3 regions of the Mycobacterium sp. HM-7 genome follow, and region 3 is predicted to be linked to each of the others. Evidence: predicted binding sites of a transcription regulator. Region 3 holds the regulator's gene; each other region holds the start of a gene.
The links. Region 3 encodes LexA, which represses DNA repair genes until DNA is damaged. Its sites were predicted from a motif close to CGAACANNTGTTCG; they were not measured.
Positions count from the first base shown of each region.

Region 1 (6,600 bases), 250 kb from region 3:
GCCACCAATGGTGAAGACCCGCAGGTGTGTATCAAGAGCCGGTTGGCCGGATACACATCGGGGGACACCGATCTGGCCTGGAGCAGGGTGACGTACTGGCGGGCGCTACTCGCCGCCGCCTTGGACCAGGCACCCTACGAACCGATCACCGAAGCGCTGGTATCAGGGCTGAAAGACGAACCGGCCCTGGACATTCTGGCCGGCTGGCTGGCGGCCTGCATCGACGGGCCGGTCACGCGCGCGGTCGGCGAGCTCAAAGTCGTGCTGACCCGGCCGACCGAAACCATCACGTTGAGCCGGCCACAAACCGGAGTCACCGCGTCGCTCACCCGCACCGGCCGGCCGGAGGCACGGATTCCCTTGGCCCGCAGGGAAGCACGCGACTGCCTCGCCGAAGAGATGCGCCGGCTCGATGCCGACGAGATCTACCACCGTGCCCTGCAGGGCCTGGACAAGGTCATTTATGCCTGAGCAGATCATCGAAAAGTATTCCGATTCTGACGCTTTGGTGACCGCGGTGGGCGATCGCCTCGTCGCGGCCATCAACAGCGCCATCGAGGCCCGCGGCATCGCGTACATCGTATTGACCGGCGGCGGCACCGGCATCAAGCTGCTCAAGCATGTCGGTGGACATCCGATCGACTGGGCCAAGGTGCATCTGTTCTGGGGTGACGACCGCTACGTCCCGGCCGACGATGCCGACCGGAATATCAAGCAGGCCCGGGAAGCGCTGCTGAATTCCGTTGCCATCCCGGCGGACAACGTGCACGCGATGGCCGCGAGTGACGGTGAGTTCGGCGACGACATCGACGCGGCGGCCGCCGCCTACGAGCGCGAACTGGCCTTGGTAGCCGGGAACGGTTCGCCGACACCGGAATTCGACGTGCACCTGATGGGCATGGGCGGCGAGGGACACGTCAACTCACTGTTCCCGCACACCGTTGCCGTCCGAGAGACCGAGCGGTACGTCGTCGGCGTCACCGACTCCCCCAAGCCGCCGCCGCGCCGGATCACACTGACGCTGCCCGCGGTCCGTCGCTCCCGTCAGGTCTGGCTGGTCGTGGCCGGCGCGGAGAAGGCGGACGCGGTGGCAGCCGCCGTCGGTGGCGCAGCGGCAGAAGACATTCCAGCGGCCGGCGCGATCGGCACCGAGGCGACCGTGTGGTTGCTCGACGAGGCCGCCGCGGCGAAACTGTAGCCATGGTCGACAAAGGCGACGGTCGTTCACGACCCGTGCGCGGCCGCATCCGAACGTTGACGGACGCCGCGTTGAACGCCGACGTCATGGTGTCCCAGGTCGACTCGCTGCTCGTCGACATGGAAGGCACGCTGTCGACCCTGAGCACACTGACGGGCGACCTCGACACCACAATGTCGCGGTTCAACGAGACCATCACCCAGATCGACGAGCTCGCGCCGCGCATCTTCGGCGTGGTCGACCGAATGGAAGCGATCGTGACGCGCGTCGAGGCCATCGTCGGCGTCGCCGAGACAGTCCTGTCACCGATCACGGTCACAGAGAACGCGGTGCGTAGCGTGCTGAAGTCAGTACGCGACTGGGCTCCGTAGCGCAGTTGTAAAGAAAACTTTGGTCACTTTGTGCGCGCTGGTCACGATAGGTGACTAGCGTCACACGGGCGGCGGTTTCTTGTCGGTGGTTCGAACTAGTGTTCGATGTATGGGAAGTGATCGGGCCGCCATCTTCGCCGCGTATACCGCGGCCGAGGAGGTGGTCACCGAACTCAACTCATTCGATTACAGCGGCCTGTCAGTCCGCGACCAACTCGAACTGCTGTCCCGCCGCGAGAAACTGATGCGCCGCTTCCCGGCTGCCGACCACGCCCTGCTGGCCGGTCTGCGGGCCCAAACCACACCGAAAGAGATCGGCGGGAAGAACTGGGCCGACGTGCTGCGCATCCGGTTGCACATCAGCAGTGAGGATGCGCGGCGGCGGGTCCGCCACGGCGAACACGTCGGCCCGCGTACCGGACTGACCGGAGAGGCTTTGCCGCCCTTGTGGGAGGAGGTGGCTCGGGCTCAGGCTGCCGGTGACCTCAACGCCGAGCACATCGAGGTGATCGCGAACTTGCTGGCCAATCTGCCGTTGTGGGTTGACCTGGCCACCACCACCCAGTGCGAACAATCGCTAGTGGCCGGGGCGCGGCACCAAACCCCCGAGGAACTGCGGGCCGTGGCGAAAAAGCTGATGGACGCACTCGATCCGGACGGCCCCGAACCCGACGATTCAGAACCGCATCCCAAACGCGGCATGACCACCGGCAAGCAACGCTCCGACCACACCTCCGAGATCAGCGGCACCATTGACGCCGAAACCCGCGCCTACTGGGACGCGATCAACGACAAGTGGGCCGCACCCGGCATGTGCAACCCCGCCGACCCGCAGCCCTGCATCTCTGGCACACCCACCCAAGAACAGATCGCGGGCGACACCCGCACCCCGGCCCAACGCCGGCACGACGCCTACAAAATGGTCGGCCGCATGATCCTGCAATCGCGCATGCTCGGTCACCTCAACGGCCTCCCGGTCACCGTGGTCGCCACCGCCACCGTTACCGACCTGCAGCGCGGCACCGGTGTCGCTGTCACACATACGGGCACCAAACTGCCGATCCGGGACCTGATCCGCATGGCCGCCGGCGGTGCGCACCACTACCTGACGGTGTTCGACCAGCACACCAGTATCCCGCTGTATCTAGCCCGGGCCCGCCGCACCGCATCACCGGGCCAGCGCCTCGCGTTGTTCGCCGCCCACCTGGGCTGCACCCGACCCAACTGCACCGCCCCCGCCTCGCGCTCCCAAGCCCACCACCTGGTCCCGTGGAAACACGGCGGCGCCACCGACATCACCAACCTCACCCTGGCGTGCGGGCCCGACAACCGAGCCGCCGACACCGGCGGCTGGAGCACCACCATGGGCCCCGACGGCCGCACCCACTGGACCCCACCACCACTACTGGACGTCGGCCAACCGCGAACCAACCAATACCACCACCCCACCCTCTACCCACCCGAGAGCGACGACGAGGGCGGCGAAAGCGACAGTCCCACAAGCTGAGTCGACGCTCGGTTACGCCGCATCACGACGCGCCGAGGCGTGCCGCGGCGGGTGAACCTCGCACCGTCGGCTTTGCGCACCAGCGCGCCTCGCACCGTTAGGCACTTCGACGCGCGTGCCCGCCCCTACCCGCTGTTGCGCAGTGCGGTCGCCAGCCCACTCATGGTCAGCAGGATGCCGCGTTGCACGAGTTCGTCGTCGTCACCCGAGCGGTAGCGGCGCAGCAGCTCGACCTGGAGGTGGTTCAGCGGCTCCAGGTACGGGAACCGGTTGAACACCGACCGCGCGAGGGCCGGGTTGTCGGCGAGCAGGTCGTCGTGACCGGTGATCAGCGCGTGCATCCGGATGGTGCGCTCATGTTCGGCGGCGATCTTGTCGAACACCCGGTGGCGCAGCGCCTCGTCGTCCACGAGCTCCGAATATCGCGCTGCGAGACCGAGATCCGACTTGGCCAGCACCTGCGCCATGTTGGACAGCACGGTCCGGAAGAACGGCCACTTGGCGTACAGGTCCTGCAGCACGTCGAGGCCGCCATCGGTGTTGTCGACGAACTCCTCGAACGCGGTCCCGGTGCCGTACCAGCCGGGCAGCATGACGCGCGACTGGCTCCAGGCCAGTACCCACGGGATGGCCCGCAGATCGGCGATCGAGGTGGTCGGCTTGCGGGACGTCGGGCGGCTCCCGATGTTGAGCGCACCGATCTCGCTGACGGGCGTCGACGCCTTGAAGTACTCGACGAATCCCGGTGTGTCGTGGACCAATTCGCTGTAGGCACGTTGCGCCCGGGCAGCAAGGTCGTCCAGCACATCGTAGGCAGGTGCCGCGGCGTCGCCGAGTCCTTCGACGTCGAGCAGGGTCGACTCCAGGGTCGCGGCGAGGAGGGTCTCGAGATTGCGATGTGCCGCATGAGGTTCGGCGTACTTGGCGGCGATCACCTCGCCCTGCTCGGTGATCCGCAGCGACCCCCTGACCGCGCCGGGAGGCTGGGCAAGGATCGCGTCGTAGCTCGGGCCGCCGCCGCGGCCGACGGTGCCGCCCCGGCCATGGAAGAGCCGCAGCCGGATTCCGGTCTTGCGGGCCGATTCCACGAGATCGAGCTCGGCCCGATACAGCGCCCAGTTGGCCGCCAGGTACCCGCCATCCTTGTTGGAGTCCGAATAACCGAGCATGACCTCCTGGTGGTCGTCCCGGGCGGTGACGATCGAGCGGTACAGCGGAATGGCAAGGGCCGCTTCCAGAATCGATGATCCGCGTTGCAGGTCGTCGATGGTTTCGAACAGCGGCACGATGCCGACCGGGCTGTACGGCTCGGGCCCGGCCGCGTCGAGCAGGCCCGCCTCTTTGAGCAGCACGCCGGCTTCCAGGAGATCGGACACCGACTGACACATCGAGATGATGTAGTTGGGCACGGCCTGCGGTCCGAAGACCTCGACCGCCCGGGCGGCCGCCGCGACGATGTCGAGTTCCTTGCGGGCCAGTTCCGACAACTGCGCTTCGCGGCCCACCAGCGGCCGGCGGGTGGACAGTTCTGCCACCAGGACGGCGACGCGCTCGTCCTCCGGCAGCGACGCGTAATCGGGGTGCACACCGGCCCAGGCCAGCAGCTCGGCGACCACCTGCTCGTGCACGTCGGAGTTCTGCCGCAGGTCCAGCCCACACAAGTGGAAGCCGAAGACGCGCACCGACTCTCGCAGCCGGGCCAGCCGGTCGTCAGCCAGCACACTGGTGCCACCGGCGCGCAGCGAGGCGTCGATGACATCCAGATCGGCCAGCAACTCGGCCGGCGTGGTGTACTGCGGCAGCCCGAGGTCCAGTTCGTGCTCGGGTTGCCGGTCGAGGATCTCGGCGGCGGTGGCCGTCAGGCGCGCGCGGATCACGTGCAGCGTCTGACGGTACGGTTCGTCGGCATGGGCCGGCTCGGGATGCTGGTCGGCCAGCGCCTGCAGCGCATCGCTGACCCGGACCAGCCGTGCCGACATGGAGAGCTCATGTTCCAGCGCAAGGAGTTCGGCGAAGTAGCGGTCGAACGCGGTGTAGGCCGCGCTGCCGGTAGCCAGGCGCACCACGTCGGCGGTCACGTTGGGGTTGCCGTCGCGGTCACCGCCGATCCACGAACCGGGCCGCAGGATCGGCGTCTCCAGCAGCGGCTCACCCGGCCACCGCGCCTGCAGCGCGGTGCGCACCTCTGCGTTGACCTGTGGGATGACGTCGAAGAGCGCGGCCGGGTAGTAGCGCAGCCCGGTGGCGATCTCGTCTTGAATCTTCAACCGCGACAAGCGGATCAGCGCGGTCTGCCACAGGGTGAGGATGTGCCGGCGCAGCTCGGTCTCGAGGTCGCGGCCGTCGCGCGTCTGGGTGTGTCCGTGCAGTCGCAGCCGCATCAGGTCGGTGATCCGGTTCTGGGTGTCGAAGATGGTCCGCCGCCGGGTCTCGGTGGGATGGGCGGTGATCACCGGCGACACCAGCGCGCCGCGCAGTGCATCGGCAACGGCCGCCGCGTCCAGTCCCCCGGCTTCGTCCAGCTTGCGGTACGTCGCGGCCAGGCTGCTGTCTTGCGGCGGTTCGCCGGCCGCCACGTGCACGGCGCGCCGCCGCTCGCGGTGGATGTCCTCGGCGACATTGGCCAGTAGCGCGAAGTGGGTGAATGCCCGGATCACCGGGATCGCCTGATGAATGTCGATGCCGGAGAACAGCGCTGCCAGCTCCGCCCGGTCGATCTCCGATCGCCGCACCCGGAACGATTCCACGCGCGCACGTTCGACCAGATCGAAGACGGCGTCACCGTTCTGCTCGCGCACCGTGTCGCCGAGGATGGCCCCGAGCAATCGGATGTCTTCGCGCATGGGTTCGGTGGCCTCGCGGCCGAGTTCGGTGCGCTGGACCGAGCCGATCGGCAGCAGCGCGGTGTCGGGAGCGTTCGGAACCTCTGCCATCACCTCAGTATCGACGCCCGGCGCCGGCGGCGCAGGGCACGGCTGCCTGGATCACGGGGAACCGACCGGGACAATGGGTACCGACGGCGTGGCCGGGGCACCGGAGGCACGCGATGTCGTCGTCGATGGCTTCTGCCCGTCGGGCAGCACGATCGGATGCGAATCGGCGCTGCCGTCGCCGCCCCCGCTGCCACTGTCCGAGTCCACGGTCGGCGGCCAGTCGACCGATGTCGGCGGCCAGGCCTTGGCCGACGAGCTGCCGCCACCCGGTGGCGCGCAACCGGATCCGGCGCCGAAGTCACCGGCGCCGGTGCAGTCGGCACGGGCAACCGGCGGACAGACGGTGAACCAGGCCGCCACCGCGACGCCGGCCGCCGCGACCCATCGACGGCCCGATATGACAGACGTTCGCGCGACGCTCATAGCTGCAGGACGTCGCCGTAGGCGTTCACACTGTCGTCGTTCTTGTCGGTGTCGATGGTCACCGTCGCGAAGAACCGGATGGCCACCGCACCGCCGCACGCGTCGACCTTGACGTGGGCGTCGTGCACGGTGATGCCACCGGTGCGGCCCTTGAGCGATTTCTTGCCC
Region 1 covers NZ_CM132657.1:2,684,811-2,691,410, reverse strand. Annotated here, with positions in the region: gene opcA (glucose-6-phosphate dehydrogenase assembly protein OpcA) at 1-471, shown strand, start outside; gene pgl (6-phosphogluconolactonase) at 464-1,198, shown strand; gene ACWW1C_RS13020 (ATPase) at 1,201-1,569, shown strand; gene ACWW1C_RS13015 (DUF222 domain-containing protein) at 1,679-3,076, shown strand; gene ppc (phosphoenolpyruvate carboxylase) at 3,202-6,009, opposite strand; gene ACWW1C_RS13005 (hypothetical protein) at 6,061-6,432, opposite strand; gene ACWW1C_RS13000 (MspA family porin) at 6,429-6,600, opposite strand, start outside.
Region 1: the regulator LexA is predicted to act here: its motif matches at 1,661-1,674, upstream of ACWW1C_RS13015 (DUF222 domain-containing protein).

Region 2 (6,600 bases), 390 kb from region 3:
ACATCTGGATGGGCAGAACCGTCATCGACGGCCGCGAGGGTGGCTCGATCGAGACGGTCGCCTCGGGTCCGCCCGTACCACCGGACATGAAGCGCATGACGGGTCGCATCCTGGTCTGGGATCCGCCGCACGTGTTCGAGCACGAGTGGCACCAGCAGATCGTCGAACCCGGTGTGGTCCGCTACGAACTCGCCGCCGACGGCACCGGCACCCTGCTCCGGATGACCCATCGCGGCCTCGGCGTGCCCAACGCCAACGGGTTCCGGCCCGGCACACAGGCTTTCCTCGATCGTCTTCAAGCACTGCTCGACGGCACTCCCCTGCCCGGCTGGCTGGAGCGATACGCCGAGATCGCCGGGCACAGCCCGCTCGATGCCCCACCCGCCGTCCCGAATACCTAGGAGAACAGCATGTCGGACAACACCTTTCACGAGGCTCCCTCGGTGGTCGTCGCCTACCAGTCCGGGTTCGGCCACACCGCGTTCCTGGCCGAGGCAGTCGCCGCCGGAGCCAGGTCGACGGGGGCGGCCGTCACCCTGATCCGGTTGGGTGATGTCACCGAAGACGAATGGCAGACCCTCGACACCGCGGACGCGATCATCTTCGGCACCGCCACCTACATGGGCAACGTGTCGGCGGCATTCCAGACGTTCGCCGAGCAGACCGGCCGTCGCTGCCAGCAGGGCACGTGGCGTGACAAAGTTGCGGCCGGCTTCACCAACTCGGGATGCAAGAGCGGCGACAAGCTCAATTCGCTTGTCTCGCTGGCGGTCTTCGCCGCCCAGCATCACATGCACTGGGTCAACCTGGGCCTGGGTCCGGGCTGGAACCACTCCACGGCAAGCGACGGCGAACTGAACAGGCTGGGCTTCTGGCTGGGTGCCGCGGCGGCGACCGACGTCGACGCCAACCCGGATGAGGTGCACCCGTCCGATGCCGCGACCTGCGAGCACCTGGGCCGACGCGTCGCCGAGGTCACCCGGCAGCTGATTGCCGGACGCTTCGCGGCACAGGCTGTTACCGACCCCGTTACCGCAGGGGCCTGAGCCCTTCGAGCATGGTGGGCACGAGCTCGGAGACCGTCGGATGGATGTGCACGGTGTGTGTCATGGTGGTGTACGGGGCTTTCGCGGCCATCAGATCGAGGATGCAGTGCACCACCTCGTCCCCACCAACGCCGAGGATGGACGCGCCGAGAATCTGGTTGGTCTCGGCGTCGACCACGACCTTCATGAAGCCCTGGGTCTCCCCCTTTTCGACTGCCCGGCCGACGCGCGTCATCGGGCGCTTCCCCACCAATGCTTTTCGCCCCGATGCCCGCACCTGAGCCTCGGTCATACCGGCCCGCCCGAGCGGTGGATCGATGTACAGCGCATAGGTGGGGATGCGGTCGCTGACCCGGCGAGGTTCGTTGTCGAGCAGGTTGGCCGCCACGATCTCGAAGTCGTTGTACGACGTATGGGTGAACGCGCCCTTGCCGTTACAGTCGCCCATGGCCCAGATGTGATCGACGGTGGTCCGCAGCTGATCGTCGACGGTGATGTATCCCCGGGAGTCCGTTGCCACGCCGGCCTTTTCGAGACCCAGGTCGTCGGTGTTGGGGACGCGGCCGACGGCGACCAGCAGGTGCGAGCCAGATACGACGGCACTCCCCGTGCTGACCGCCACCCCGTCGCCGTCTTTGGCCACCCGAATATCGCTGGCGCCCAGATGGATTGTGATGCCCTCACGTTCGAGGATGTCCTTGATGGCGGCGCAGACATCGTCGTCTTCGCGCGAGGCCAGTCTGGGCCCGCGTTCGACCACCGTGACCTCGGCGCCGAACCGGCGGAACATCTGCGCGAACTCCAGGCCGATGTAGCTGCCGCCGATGATCACCAGATGCTCTGGCACCGTGTCGAGTTCGAGGATGCCGACATTTGTGAGGTAGTCGACGTCGGCCAGACCGGGGATGTCGGGGGCCGTCGCGCGGCCACCGGTGTTGAGAAAGATCTTCTTGCCGGTGATCTGTTGGTCGCCGACCTGCAGCGTGTGCGGGTCGAGAAAACGTGCATGCCCGCGTAGCAGCGTGCAGCCGTTCATGCCTTCCAGCCAGCTCTCGACGCCGTCGCGGTCCGCTGTGACGATCCCGTCCTTGCGGCCCTTGACTTTTGCCATGTCGACCGTGATTTCGCCGGTTCCGATGCCGTACTCGGCACCGCGGCGGGCCAGGTGTGCGGCGTGGGCGCTGGCAACCAACGTCTTGGTGGGGATGCAGCCGTAGTTCACGCAGGTGCCGCCGACGAGCTTGCGCTCGATGACCGCCACGGTGTGGCCGGCTTCGGTGAGTCGGCCGGCCAAGGGCGGTCCCGCCTGCCCCGCGCCGACGATGATGGCGTCGAACGCGGTCGCCTCAGACGACGACATACGGACCGATGGCACTCAGCGCGACGGCCGCTATCGCGAAGCCACCGCCTACCGCGAGGACATCCTCGGCGAGCGCGACCGGCAGGTCGCGTCCGCCGTTGCGCGCCACCAGGATTCGGCGCGCGTGAAAACCTGCGAGCGTCCCGATCACCGCGCCGATCATGCCGGCGCCCATGCCGATGAATGTGTGGTGCCATCCGGCACCGATGACCGCACCGGCGAACGCCCCGGTGAACAACCGGGCAACGAACTGCGACGGCACCGTTCGCGCGGGAGTCTTGGGCAGCTGATCGGTGATCAACTCGACCACCAGCAGGATCGTCAGCACCGTCACCGTGATCCAGTTACCGACCCATTCGGCCCAGGTGCCCACCAGCGGCAGCCAACCGAGCTTGGCGCCCCAGGCGACCACCGCAGGCGGAGTCAGCGCCCGCAGGCCCGCGACCACACCGATAAGTAAGGCGAACAGCAGAATCAGCGCTTGTGTCACGTGACCCCTCCAGTTAGGAAGTGCGGGTTGCAGACCGTACGGGGACGCTAACACCGCTCTCGGTCAGAAGCGACAGAACCGGATATCGGAAGCCAGGATCGCCTTGGCTCCGATGGCAGCCAGCTCATCCATGATCGCGTTGACCTGGCGGCGCGGCACCAGGGCACGCACGGCCACCCAGTCGGCATCGGCCAGCGGGGCGATGGTCGGCGATTCGAGACCCGGCGTGATGGCCGTCGCCTGCTCCAAAACAGTGCGCGGGCAGTCGTAGTCGAGCATGAGGTACTGCTGCCCGAAGACCACGCCCTGGATGCGGGCCGCGAGTTGATCGCGAGCCGGATCCGGCGCGACGTCACTGCGCTCGATCAGCACCGCCTCCGAATCGCACAGCGACTCACCGAAGGCCACCAGGTTGTGCAGCGCCAACGTCCGGCCGGAGCCGACGACGTCGGCGATCGCGTCAGCGACACCGAGCTGGATCGAGATCTCCACCGCGCCGTCGAGTCGGATCACCGTGGCTTCAATACCTTTGTCGGACAGGTCTTTCCGCACCAGGTTCGGGTAGGCGCTGGCGACACGCTTGCCGGCCAGGTCGGCGACCGTCCAGTCCCGGCCGGCGGGCGCGGCGTACCGGAACGTCGACGACCCGAAGCCCAGGGCCAGCCGCTCACTGACCGGCGCCATCGACTCGGCCGCCAGGTCGCGGCCGGTGATGCCGAAGTCCAGCTGCCCGGACCCGACATAGATGGCAATGTCCTTGGGGCGCAGGAAGAAGAACTCGACCTTGTTCACCGGGTCGACGACCGTCAGATCCTTGGGATCGGTGCGGCGGCGGTATCCGGCCTCGGACAGTACGTGGGAGGCGGACTCGCTGAGCGCGCCCTTGTTCGGGACGGCGACGCGCAGGAGGCCGTTGGACGATGCGCCGGTCACAGCTTGCCGTACACGTCGTCGAGGGTCAGGCCGCGCTTGATCATCAGTACCTGCGTCCAGTACAGGAGCTGGCCGATCTCGCCCGCCAGCTCGTCGTCGCTCTCGTGTTCCGCGGCGATCCATACTTCGCCGGCCTCTTCGATGATCTTCTTGCCCAGATGATGCACCCCGGCATCCAACGCCGCGACGGTGCCGCTGCCGGCCGGCCGGGTCTGCGCTCGCTCACTGAGCTCGGCGAATAGCGCATCGAAGGTCTTCACGGGCTGCAATTGTTTCACGCTGCGGACGCGGGCTGTGCACGTGGCTGCCCGGGGCCGCGCGGCGGGGCTGTACCGGCATTCGGAAAAACTTTGGTCACTTTGTTCCCGCTGGTCACGGTGGATAACTGAGGCCGCATAGGTCACAGCGAATTGTCGGTGCATCGAACTAGTGTTCGATGCATGGGTAGTGATCGGGCCGTTATCGAGCAGGCGTACGCCGCGTACGAAGCTGCCGCGGCCACGATCGCGTCCCTGGACCACACCGGCCTGGACGTGCGCACCCTGTTGGAGTTGCAGTCGCGCCGCGAAACGGTGAAGTGCGCGGCCGAGGCGGTCGATCACCACATCCTCGCGGCGGCGCAGACGCAGGCCACCGCCAAGGATATCGGGGCCAAGGACTGGCCCGAGGTGCTGCATGTGCGGCTGCGCATCAGCCGCGACGAGGCCCGCCGCCGGGTCCGGGACTGCGATCATCTGGGGCCGCGGTCGGCGATCACCGGGGAACCGTTGGGTCCGGTGTGGGAGCTGGTCGCCGCCGCCCAGGCCGACGGCGTCATCAACGGTGAGCACGTGCAGGTGATCACCTGGTTTTTCCAGAAGCTGCCGCTGTGGGCGGCCGACCCGGTCACCCTGGCCCAGTGCGAGGCCGATCTGGTGGCCGACGCGAGGGTCAAAACCCCCGAGGACCTACGGCGCGCGGCCGCGGACTTGTTGTACCGACTCGATCAGGACGGGCCCGAACCCGACGACGACGAGCCCGACCCGAAACGCTCCTTCGTAATGGGTAAGCAGCGGCCCGACGGCCGCACCGAGGTCACTGCCCACCTCGATCCGGAAGGGCGGGCCTACTGGCAGACACTGTTCGACAAATACGCCGCCCCGGGGATGTGCAACCCCGCCGACCAGGTGCCGTGCGTGTCGGGCACGCCCACCCAAGAACAGATCGATGCGGATACCCGCACCCTGGCCCAGCGGCAATACGACGCGTTCAAAATGGTCGGGCGGATGATGCTGGCCTCATCCGCCGGGGTGCACAACGGCTTCCCGGTCGCGGTGGTCGGCAGCTGCACCCTCACCGACCTGGAAAAACGTGCCGGGGTCGCTTTGACCCACACCGGCACCAAGCTGCCGGTCAAAGATCTGATCCGGATGGCCGCACAGGGGTCGGACAACTACCTCGCCGTCTTCGACGACCACACCGGCCAACCGCTCTATCTGGGCCGGGCCGCGCGCACCGCCAGCACCGCGCAGCGGCTGGCCCTGTTCGCCCGCGACCGGGGCTGCACCCGCCCCAACTGCACCGCCCCGGCCTCGCGCAGCCAGGTGCATCACCTCACCAACTGGCGCGACGGCGGACTGACCAACGTCGATGTCATGACCCTGGCCTGCGGCTGCGACAACCGGCTCGCCGACACCGGCGGCTGGCGCACCGCCATGGGCCCCGACGGCCGCACCCACTGGACCCCACCACCACTCCTAGATGTGGGCCAACCACGCACCAACCAGTACCACCGCCCGACGCTGTACACCACAGAGCGCGGCGGAGACGCCGACGGCGATGGTGAAAGCGACAGTCCCGCAAGGTGATACGGCACCCAATGACGCCGGAAGGCCACGCCACCCAACCGCGGCGGCGGTACCGCACGCGCTGCGGCACCCACGCGGCAATACGGGTCGCATCGATTCACAGCGCCCACTCGACGCGACGCACCACAACGCGCGATGGCCGCCGACGCCGAGCCTGCACCTGTACCGAGACTCAACCGCGCCTAGGACCTAGGAGTTGCCGTGTCACCGCGAACCGGCCGACTGCCGTGGCCCGCCTTTGAGCTACGCGACGGCGATGCCCCCGCCTTGCCGACGCCCTTTGGCAGGCCTGCCTGCGATCGGGCATTCTGGCCGCCGGGATTCCGATCCTGGGATTCACCGGCAGCCGACACCAGCCCGCGCTGCACCGACTGCCGCCCCGTCGACTTGATCTGCCCCGCCACGTCGTCAGCGGTCGTATCGGGAGTCGCCGCCGCGCCCTTCGACATCCGCAACGTCGGCAACACCCGCCCGTTGTGCGTCGCCTTGGCAGATGGCAGCACTGGGCCGGAGACGGTCGCGGCGGGTGCAACGCCCGCGGTCGATTCGGCTGCCGTCGGCGCGGGCGTCGCGGAGACCGGTGCCGGCACCGCCGCGAACGGCAGCAAGTTGAGTATCGGGGCAGCGATGGAGTTGAAAATTGTGAGCGGCACACCCACGACCAATCCGTACAAGATGATGCCCACGAACACGAACGGGCCGAAGATCGCAGCCAGCTCGGGCGTGCTGACCAGCGGCTGAGCCAGCGTCACGAACGCCGTCGACAGCGCCGACACAATTGCCTGCTCGATGACGGCGACGGCCCCAGCAGGCTGCGGGGTCGACGTTGCTGCCAGAGGCATTGGCGCCGTGACGGATCCAGCCCCCGGCGCCGTGGCGCCTGCAGCACCGATACCCGAGCTGCCGCCAGCCACCACCTGCGCC
Region 2 covers NZ_CM132657.1:2,035,971-2,042,570, reverse strand. Annotated here, with positions in the region: gene ACWW1C_RS09795 (SRPBCC family protein) at 1-401, shown strand, start outside; gene ACWW1C_RS09790 (flavodoxin family protein) at 411-1,046, shown strand; gene ACWW1C_RS09785 (FAD-containing oxidoreductase) at 1,030-2,406, opposite strand; gene ACWW1C_RS09780 (DUF4126 family protein) at 2,393-2,896, opposite strand; gene hisG (ATP phosphoribosyltransferase) at 2,960-3,829, opposite strand; gene ACWW1C_RS09770 (phosphoribosyl-ATP diphosphatase) at 3,826-4,107, opposite strand; gene ACWW1C_RS09765 (DUF222 domain-containing protein) at 4,270-5,676, shown strand; gene ACWW1C_RS09760 (hypothetical protein) at 5,859-6,600, opposite strand, start outside.
Region 2: the regulator LexA is predicted to act here: its motif matches at 4,252-4,265, upstream of ACWW1C_RS09765 (DUF222 domain-containing protein).

Region 3 (6,600 bases):
CTGGTCGACCGGTGTCTGCAGCTGCACGGCGGCTACGGATATATGCGCGAATATCCCATTGCGCGGGCATTCCTGGACTCCAGGATCCAGACGATCTACGGCGGTACCACCGAGATCATGAAGGAGATCATCGGCCGCGGATTGGGCGTTTAGCTAATTGCCGACGCGAATTTATTCGCATATCGAAGCGCGACACACTGGCGCGTCACCGCCCGATATCCCGCACGATGGGCATGAACTGAAGCAAAGTTGACAGAATCTCTCAATCAAGAGAGTTTGTCTGACGGAATTTGTATCCGGAGTTTTGCCAACCGCGGGAGGAATTCGATGACCGGGCTGCGAACCCGTGGCGGATGGGCTGGTGTCGGGGCCCTTTCTGTCGCGGTGGCATTGCTCATGGCTCCGACGGCATTGGCGACACCGGAAGGCGACGCCGACGCGGCGATATCCCACACCTGGGATGCCGCGGGCGGTGACACGGGTGAGCTGGGCGCCAAGGACGGTGACGTCTACCAAGTCGGCGCGGGATACGCGCAGAACTTCGCGGGCGGCAAGATCTATTTCACCGAGAGCACCGGTGCCCATCTCATTTACGGCGCAATTCTCGACAAGTACCAGGCGCTGGGCGGCGCCGCGGACAGCGATCTCGGCTTCCCGACCATCGACGAGGGGGCGGGCAGGGCCACCGACAGCCGCAACAGCACGTTCAGCGCGGCCGACAAGCCGGTCATCTTCTGGACGCCCGACAACGGCGCCTGGGTCGTCCGCGGCGCGATCAACGCGGCCTGGGACAAGCTCGGCGGTTCGGCCGGCACTCTCGGCGTGCCCACCTCCGACGAATCCTGGAAGGGTGACGTCGTCTCCCAGCCTTTCACCGGCGGTGAGGTGAGCTGGAACGCCAAGACCAAGGCATTCACGACCTCGCCCGCCGATCTGGCAGGCCAACTGACCGGGCTGGACGTGCCGGGCGACGCGACGACGGCCATCGCCGCGGCCCGGCGGGCCGCCGGGGGGCCGCAGGGCACCCTCGGTGACGAGCAGGGCGCCCAGTACAAGGTCGGTGACGGCGTGGCGCAGAACTTCGCCGGCGGCACCATCTTCTATTCGCCGGCGACCGGCGCCCACGCGGTCACCGGCGACGTGCTGGCCAAGTACCGCGCGGCCGGTGGGCCGCAGGGCGATCTCGGATTCCCGGCGAGCAACGAGACCGACGGCGGCATTTCGCCGACGAGTCGGATCGCCACCTTCGCCGCGGCCGACAACCCGGCGATATTCTGGACACCCGAGCACGGCGCGTTCGTCGTCCGCGGCGCGATGAACGCGGCGTGGGACAAGCTCGGCGGCGCCACCGGGAAGCTCGGCGCGCCGACCGCTGACCAGACGGTGAACGGCGACGTCGTCAGCCAGAAGTTCACCGGCGGCTCGGTCTCGTGGAACAAGTCCAGCCGTGCGTTCAGCACCGAGCCGGCGGAGCTTGCGTCGCAGTTGAGCGGTCTGCAGGTGCCCAGCGTCGACCTGCCGGGCGGCGTGACCTCCCAGTCCGACGAGGCCGGCAAGTGGTACGAGTTCCACTGGTGGTGGCTGCTGGCGATCATCCCGCTGTTGCTGGTGGTGGTCGGCATCGTGATCGCGGCCCTGCTGCGGCGCCGGCGGGGTGCCGGTCAGGAAGTCCCCGATGACCAGGATGCGTACGACTACGACGACCACGAGTTCGGCGACGGAGAGTACGGCGACCCGCAGTACGCGGACGGCGGCGTCGACAGCGAGTACAGCGACGAATTCCCGGCGGAGGACCAGCAATTCGACGGCCCGCACGGTGGCCCCGCGTTCCAGAGCAACCCGGACGTCATCGACACCGCGCCGACGGTGTACCCCGATTTCACGGCCGAGCAGCCCGCGGACGAGCCGGTCGCCGGTGAGCCGGACGCCGATGCTGAGACGCAAGCCGAAGTTGACGCCGAGCCCGTCGACGCGGCCGAGCCCTACGAGCCAGAGCCGCAGGCGAGCGACGCCGATGGCGCTGACGAACCAGCCGATGAGCCGACGGCATCGGTGCAACTGCCGGACGCGCTGCGTCGCGGTGGCGCGGCGGCGGGTCTGACCGCTGCCGGGTTGGCGGGCTTCGCGGGCCTTCGGCCGCGGAATCCGGGCGACCGAGCCTGGGCTGCGCCGGCTGCTGCCGACGCCGGGGACCAGGACGCTGATGAACGTGCGCCCCAGCCCGAGGAGCAGGTCGCCGAGGCCGAGCCGCACGTCGACGAGCCGCCTGCGATCGCGACGCCCGCGGAGGACACCGCGGCCGGCCCGGCCAGCGGCAGGCATCACGCGCTCGGCGCGGAGGAGCCCGAGACCGCGCAGATGTCGTTCCGCGTCGCGACCGGTGCCGAGCCGCCCGAAGGTTACGTCATCAAGGCCAACACCAAATCAGGCCTGTACTGGGTGCCGGGGGCTCCCGGATACGACGACGCCGACGTTGAAATCTGGTTCGCCAGTGAGGAATTCGCGGTCACCAACGGATTCGTTCGAGGCTGACCGTAGACGGTTGAGCCCCGCTGCGAGCGACTGCAGCGGGGCTCACCTGTAGGTCCGGCGGGCGTCAGATCTTGCGGATGACGGTCACGACCTTGCCGAGGACGACGGCGTCGTTGCCCGGGATCGGATCGAATGCCGGGTTGTGCGGCATCAGCCACACCTGGCCCTTGGCGCGCTTGAAGGTCTTCACCGTGGCTTCGCCGTCGATCATCGCCGCGACGATGTCACCGTTGTCGGCCACATTCTGCTGCCGCACGACGACCCAGTCGCCGTCGCAGATCGCGGCGTCGATCATGGACTCGCCGACCACCTTCAGAAGGAACAACGAGCCCTCGCCCACGAGTTCTCGGGGGAGTGGGAAGACGTCTTCGACGGCCTCCTCGGCGAGGATCGGGCCGCCGGCGGCGATCCGGCCGAGCACCGGGACGAAGGTCGGCTCGGGCAGCGCGTCGGAACCGGCGACATCGGTGGTGATGGTGGCTCCGGTCGCGTCGTCGGCGCCGCGGACGTCCACGGCGCGCGGACGGTTCGGGTCCCGGCGCAGATAACCCTTCTTCTCCAGCGTGCGCAGCTGGTGGGCCACCGACGAGGTTGACGTGAGGCCGACGGCATCGCCGATCTCCCGGATGCTGGGCGGGTAGCCGCGGGTGGTCACCGAGGCGCGGATCACGTCGAGGATGGTCCGCTGACGTTCGGTGAGGCTGCTGGATCGTCCGCCTGTCTGGGTGTCCGGGGTATCGGTGCTGTCGCTCATAGGGACGAATCTAGCCCAGTGCACCCGAATCATCAAACATGTGTTCGAGATGGCCGGATCGGCGTGTCGCGGGCGGGATCTGGTTGTGACGCCGGTTGTGACGTGGTGAAAGCGGTGACGAAGTCGCGGAACGGAACTTGTCGGTGGGTGGTCGTATCGTTCGCAACAGTTCGATCACATGTTCTACCGTTCGAACGTTTGGGCGATATAGTCGAACATAAGAGCGATCGAACCTATGTACGAACTCCTGAGAGGAACCGACATGACCGTCATCACCCGCGAATACCCGACCGACGTCGTCGTCCGCACCGTGCCTCGGCGTGGAGATGTGAATCGTCAGCGGCAGGCCCGGCTGCGGCCGGCCGGTTCCCGTCCCTCGGGTGCGGCGTTCCGGCACCGGGGCACCGGCGTGCTGACGTCTCGCGCCTCGCACCGGAGCAACCCGATCACGCCGTTGACGACGGTGATGCTGGCGCTGGTCGCGGCGGGGATCACCGTATGGCTGGGCCTGGTGGCGCAGTTCGGGGAGGCCGTCCAGCCGACCTCGTCGGCCGCCTCCGTGCCCGCGCAGCTCGCGGTGGTCCGGGTGCAGACGGGAGAGTCGATTCAGCAGGTGGCGCGGCGGGTGGCGCCCGACGCACCGGTCAGCGCCGTCGTCGACCGCATCAAGGAACTGAACAAGTTGCCGTCGGTGGCGCTGAACGCCGGGCAGACGCTGATCGCGCCGGTCGGCTGAGGACAGCCCGTGCGCACCTCGATCGGCACGGCGCCCGGCCGCGTCAGAGCGGCACGGGTAGGCTCGAGACCGTTCGAAACGGTCGATTGTCGGTGCGGCGAAGGAGCGGTGATGCACTGTCCGTTCTGCCGGCATCCGAACTCGCGTGTGGTCGATTCGCGAGAAGCTGATGAAGGGCAGGCGATTCGGCGTCGCCGGTCGTGCCCGGAATGCGGTCGCCGGTTCACCACGGTGGAGACTGCGGTCGTTTCGGTGGTCAAACGCAGCGGAGTCACCGAACCGTTCAGCCGGGACAAGGTGATCAAAGGCGTACGGCGCGCGTGCCAGGGTCGGCAGGTCGACGACGACGCCTTGAATCAATTGGCGCAGAAGGTCGAAGATGCGGTGCGGGCCACCGGATCTCCCGAAGTGCCGAGCCATGAGGTCGGGTTGGCGATCCTCGGGCCGCTGCGCGACCTGGACGAGGTCGCCTATCTGCGGTTCGCGTCGGTGTACCGCTCGTTCTCGTCCGCCGAGGACTTCGAACGCGAAATCGAGGCGCTGCGGGCACACCGCGGCGTGACGTCGTCGGGCTGACGGCCGCTAGGTCGCGCTGCGTTCGTCGGTCTCGAGTGCGTCGAGTACCGCAACCTTCGTATCGAGCGGGGCGTCGATCGATTTGGCGGTGACGCCGGCCTGCAGGAGGCCGCGCAGGGCATCGCGGTCGTAAACCGATGGCGTGGTCGTGTCGATGAAATTCTCGACGAGCGCCACGAATCGATCGGGGTCGTCATGAAATGGGAAATGTCCCGAGTTGTCGAAGAATTCGAGCCGGGAGCCCGGCATCGCCGCATGTGCCAGTTCTCCGTGGGCAGCCGGGATGACGGCATCCTGGGTGCCCCAAACCAATTGCACCGGAATGGCTTCGGTCAAATAACATCGGTCCAGCATCGTCACCACCTGGCCGCGCCAGTCGACCACTGCGCGTAGCGTCCGGGCGAAGGCGGATGAGGCCTTGGGCTCGGGCAGGTCGTTCAGAATTCGCAGCATGTTCGGCAGGTCGTGGCCCAGGCCGGTCGACCCGAGCAGCGCTCCGCCGAGGCGCCCGGCGAGCTGAAGAGCCGGCAGTACCAACGGGATTCGCAATAACGCCAGGGCCTCGGTGCCCAGTGGCAACGCCGCGAGCCGCAGTGCGATGTTCACGTCGCGGGTGACACCGCCGGCACCGACCAGTACCAGGCGATCGATCAACTGCGGGAACTGGTAGGCGAACTGCATGGCCACGCCGCCGCCCAACGAATGACCGATGACCGTCACGCGGTCGATGTCGAGCACGCTGAGGAGGTCCCGCATGCCGTTGGCGTACGCGGCAACCGAATAGTCGGCGCGCGGCTTGTCGGACTGACCGTGACCCAGCAGGTCCGGGGCGATGACGGTGAACCGCTGGGCGAGGCGCGTCTGCACGGTTTCCCACGTCGTGGAGTTGTCGCCGATGCCGTGGATCAACAGGATCGCCGGACCGGAGCCGGCCACCCGGTAGGCCCGCCGGTAACCATGGATGGTGCGGTATTCCAGGCGGGGTGTCACGTCACGTACAGAATGCAGGTTGGGCTTTCCGTCGGGCATCGTCCCAGCTCCTTCCCATCGTGTCGGCGAGGCCGACCGCGTGGGTCAGTCGCCTGCGGTGCCGTCGGCGCCCTGGTCGGGATCGGCGAATCCGTCACCGGACTGTTCGGCGAGGAACTGTTCGAACTGGGCGCCGAGTTCGTCGCCGCTGGGTAGTTCCTCGTCCCGTGCCAGCAACGACCGATTCTCCTGAGCAGCGACGAACGAATCGTACTGTTGTTCCAGTGCACTGACCACTTGAGCGACTTCGGAGCTGGCCTCCACCTGTTCGCTGATCTTCGTGTACACCTCGGCACCCGCCTCCGACAGCGCCTGCAGCGGAATCTGCAGCGACGCGATCCGTGAGACCTCGCCCAGCAGGGCCTCGGCGGCCGGCGGGTACGCGGTCTGCGCCAGGTAGTGCGGCACGTGCACGGTGAAGCCCAGCGCCTCGTGGCCGTGCTGAATCATCCGGTATTCCAACAGATTCGACACACTGGCCGGGACCTGCACCTCGCCCACCCACGGTGTGTGGTCGGCGATCAGCTCCTTGTTGCCCGCATGCGCCGTCAGGGTGACGGGGCGGGTGTGCGGGACCGCCATCGGGATGGCGCCCAGCCCGATGACCTGGCGGACGCCGAGGCGCTCGGAGAGCAGCCGCACCGCGGTGATGAAGCGTTCCCAGCGCAGGTCCGGCTCCATGCCGGCGAGCAGCAGGAACGGCGTCCCGGCGGTGTCGTGCAGCGCGTACAGGTTCAGCTCGGGATCGTCGTACTTGGTGAAGTGATCGGTGGTGAACGTCATCAGCGGACGTCGCGACCGGTAGTCCAGCAGTTCGTCGATGGCGAACGAGGCGACCAACTCGGTGTCGAGCGTGTTCTTCAGATGCTCAGCGGCCAGCTTGATGGCGTGGCCTGCGTCGGAGAAGCCTTCGAGGGCGTGCACCATCACCGGGCCGCGGCCGTCGGCGGCAGACAGCTGCGGCGCGGGGAAC
Region 3 covers NZ_CM132657.1:2,429,840-2,436,439, forward strand. Annotated here, with positions in the region: gene ACWW1C_RS11670 (acyl-CoA dehydrogenase family protein) at 1-153, shown strand, start outside; gene ACWW1C_RS11675 (sunset domain-containing protein) at 328-2,532, shown strand; gene lexA (transcriptional repressor LexA) at 2,597-3,286, opposite strand; gene ACWW1C_RS11685 (LysM peptidoglycan-binding domain-containing protein) at 3,549-4,022, shown strand; gene nrdR (transcriptional regulator NrdR) at 4,134-4,598, shown strand; gene ACWW1C_RS11695 (alpha/beta fold hydrolase) at 4,605-5,627, opposite strand; gene ACWW1C_RS11700 (proteasome assembly chaperone family protein) at 5,673-6,600, opposite strand, start outside.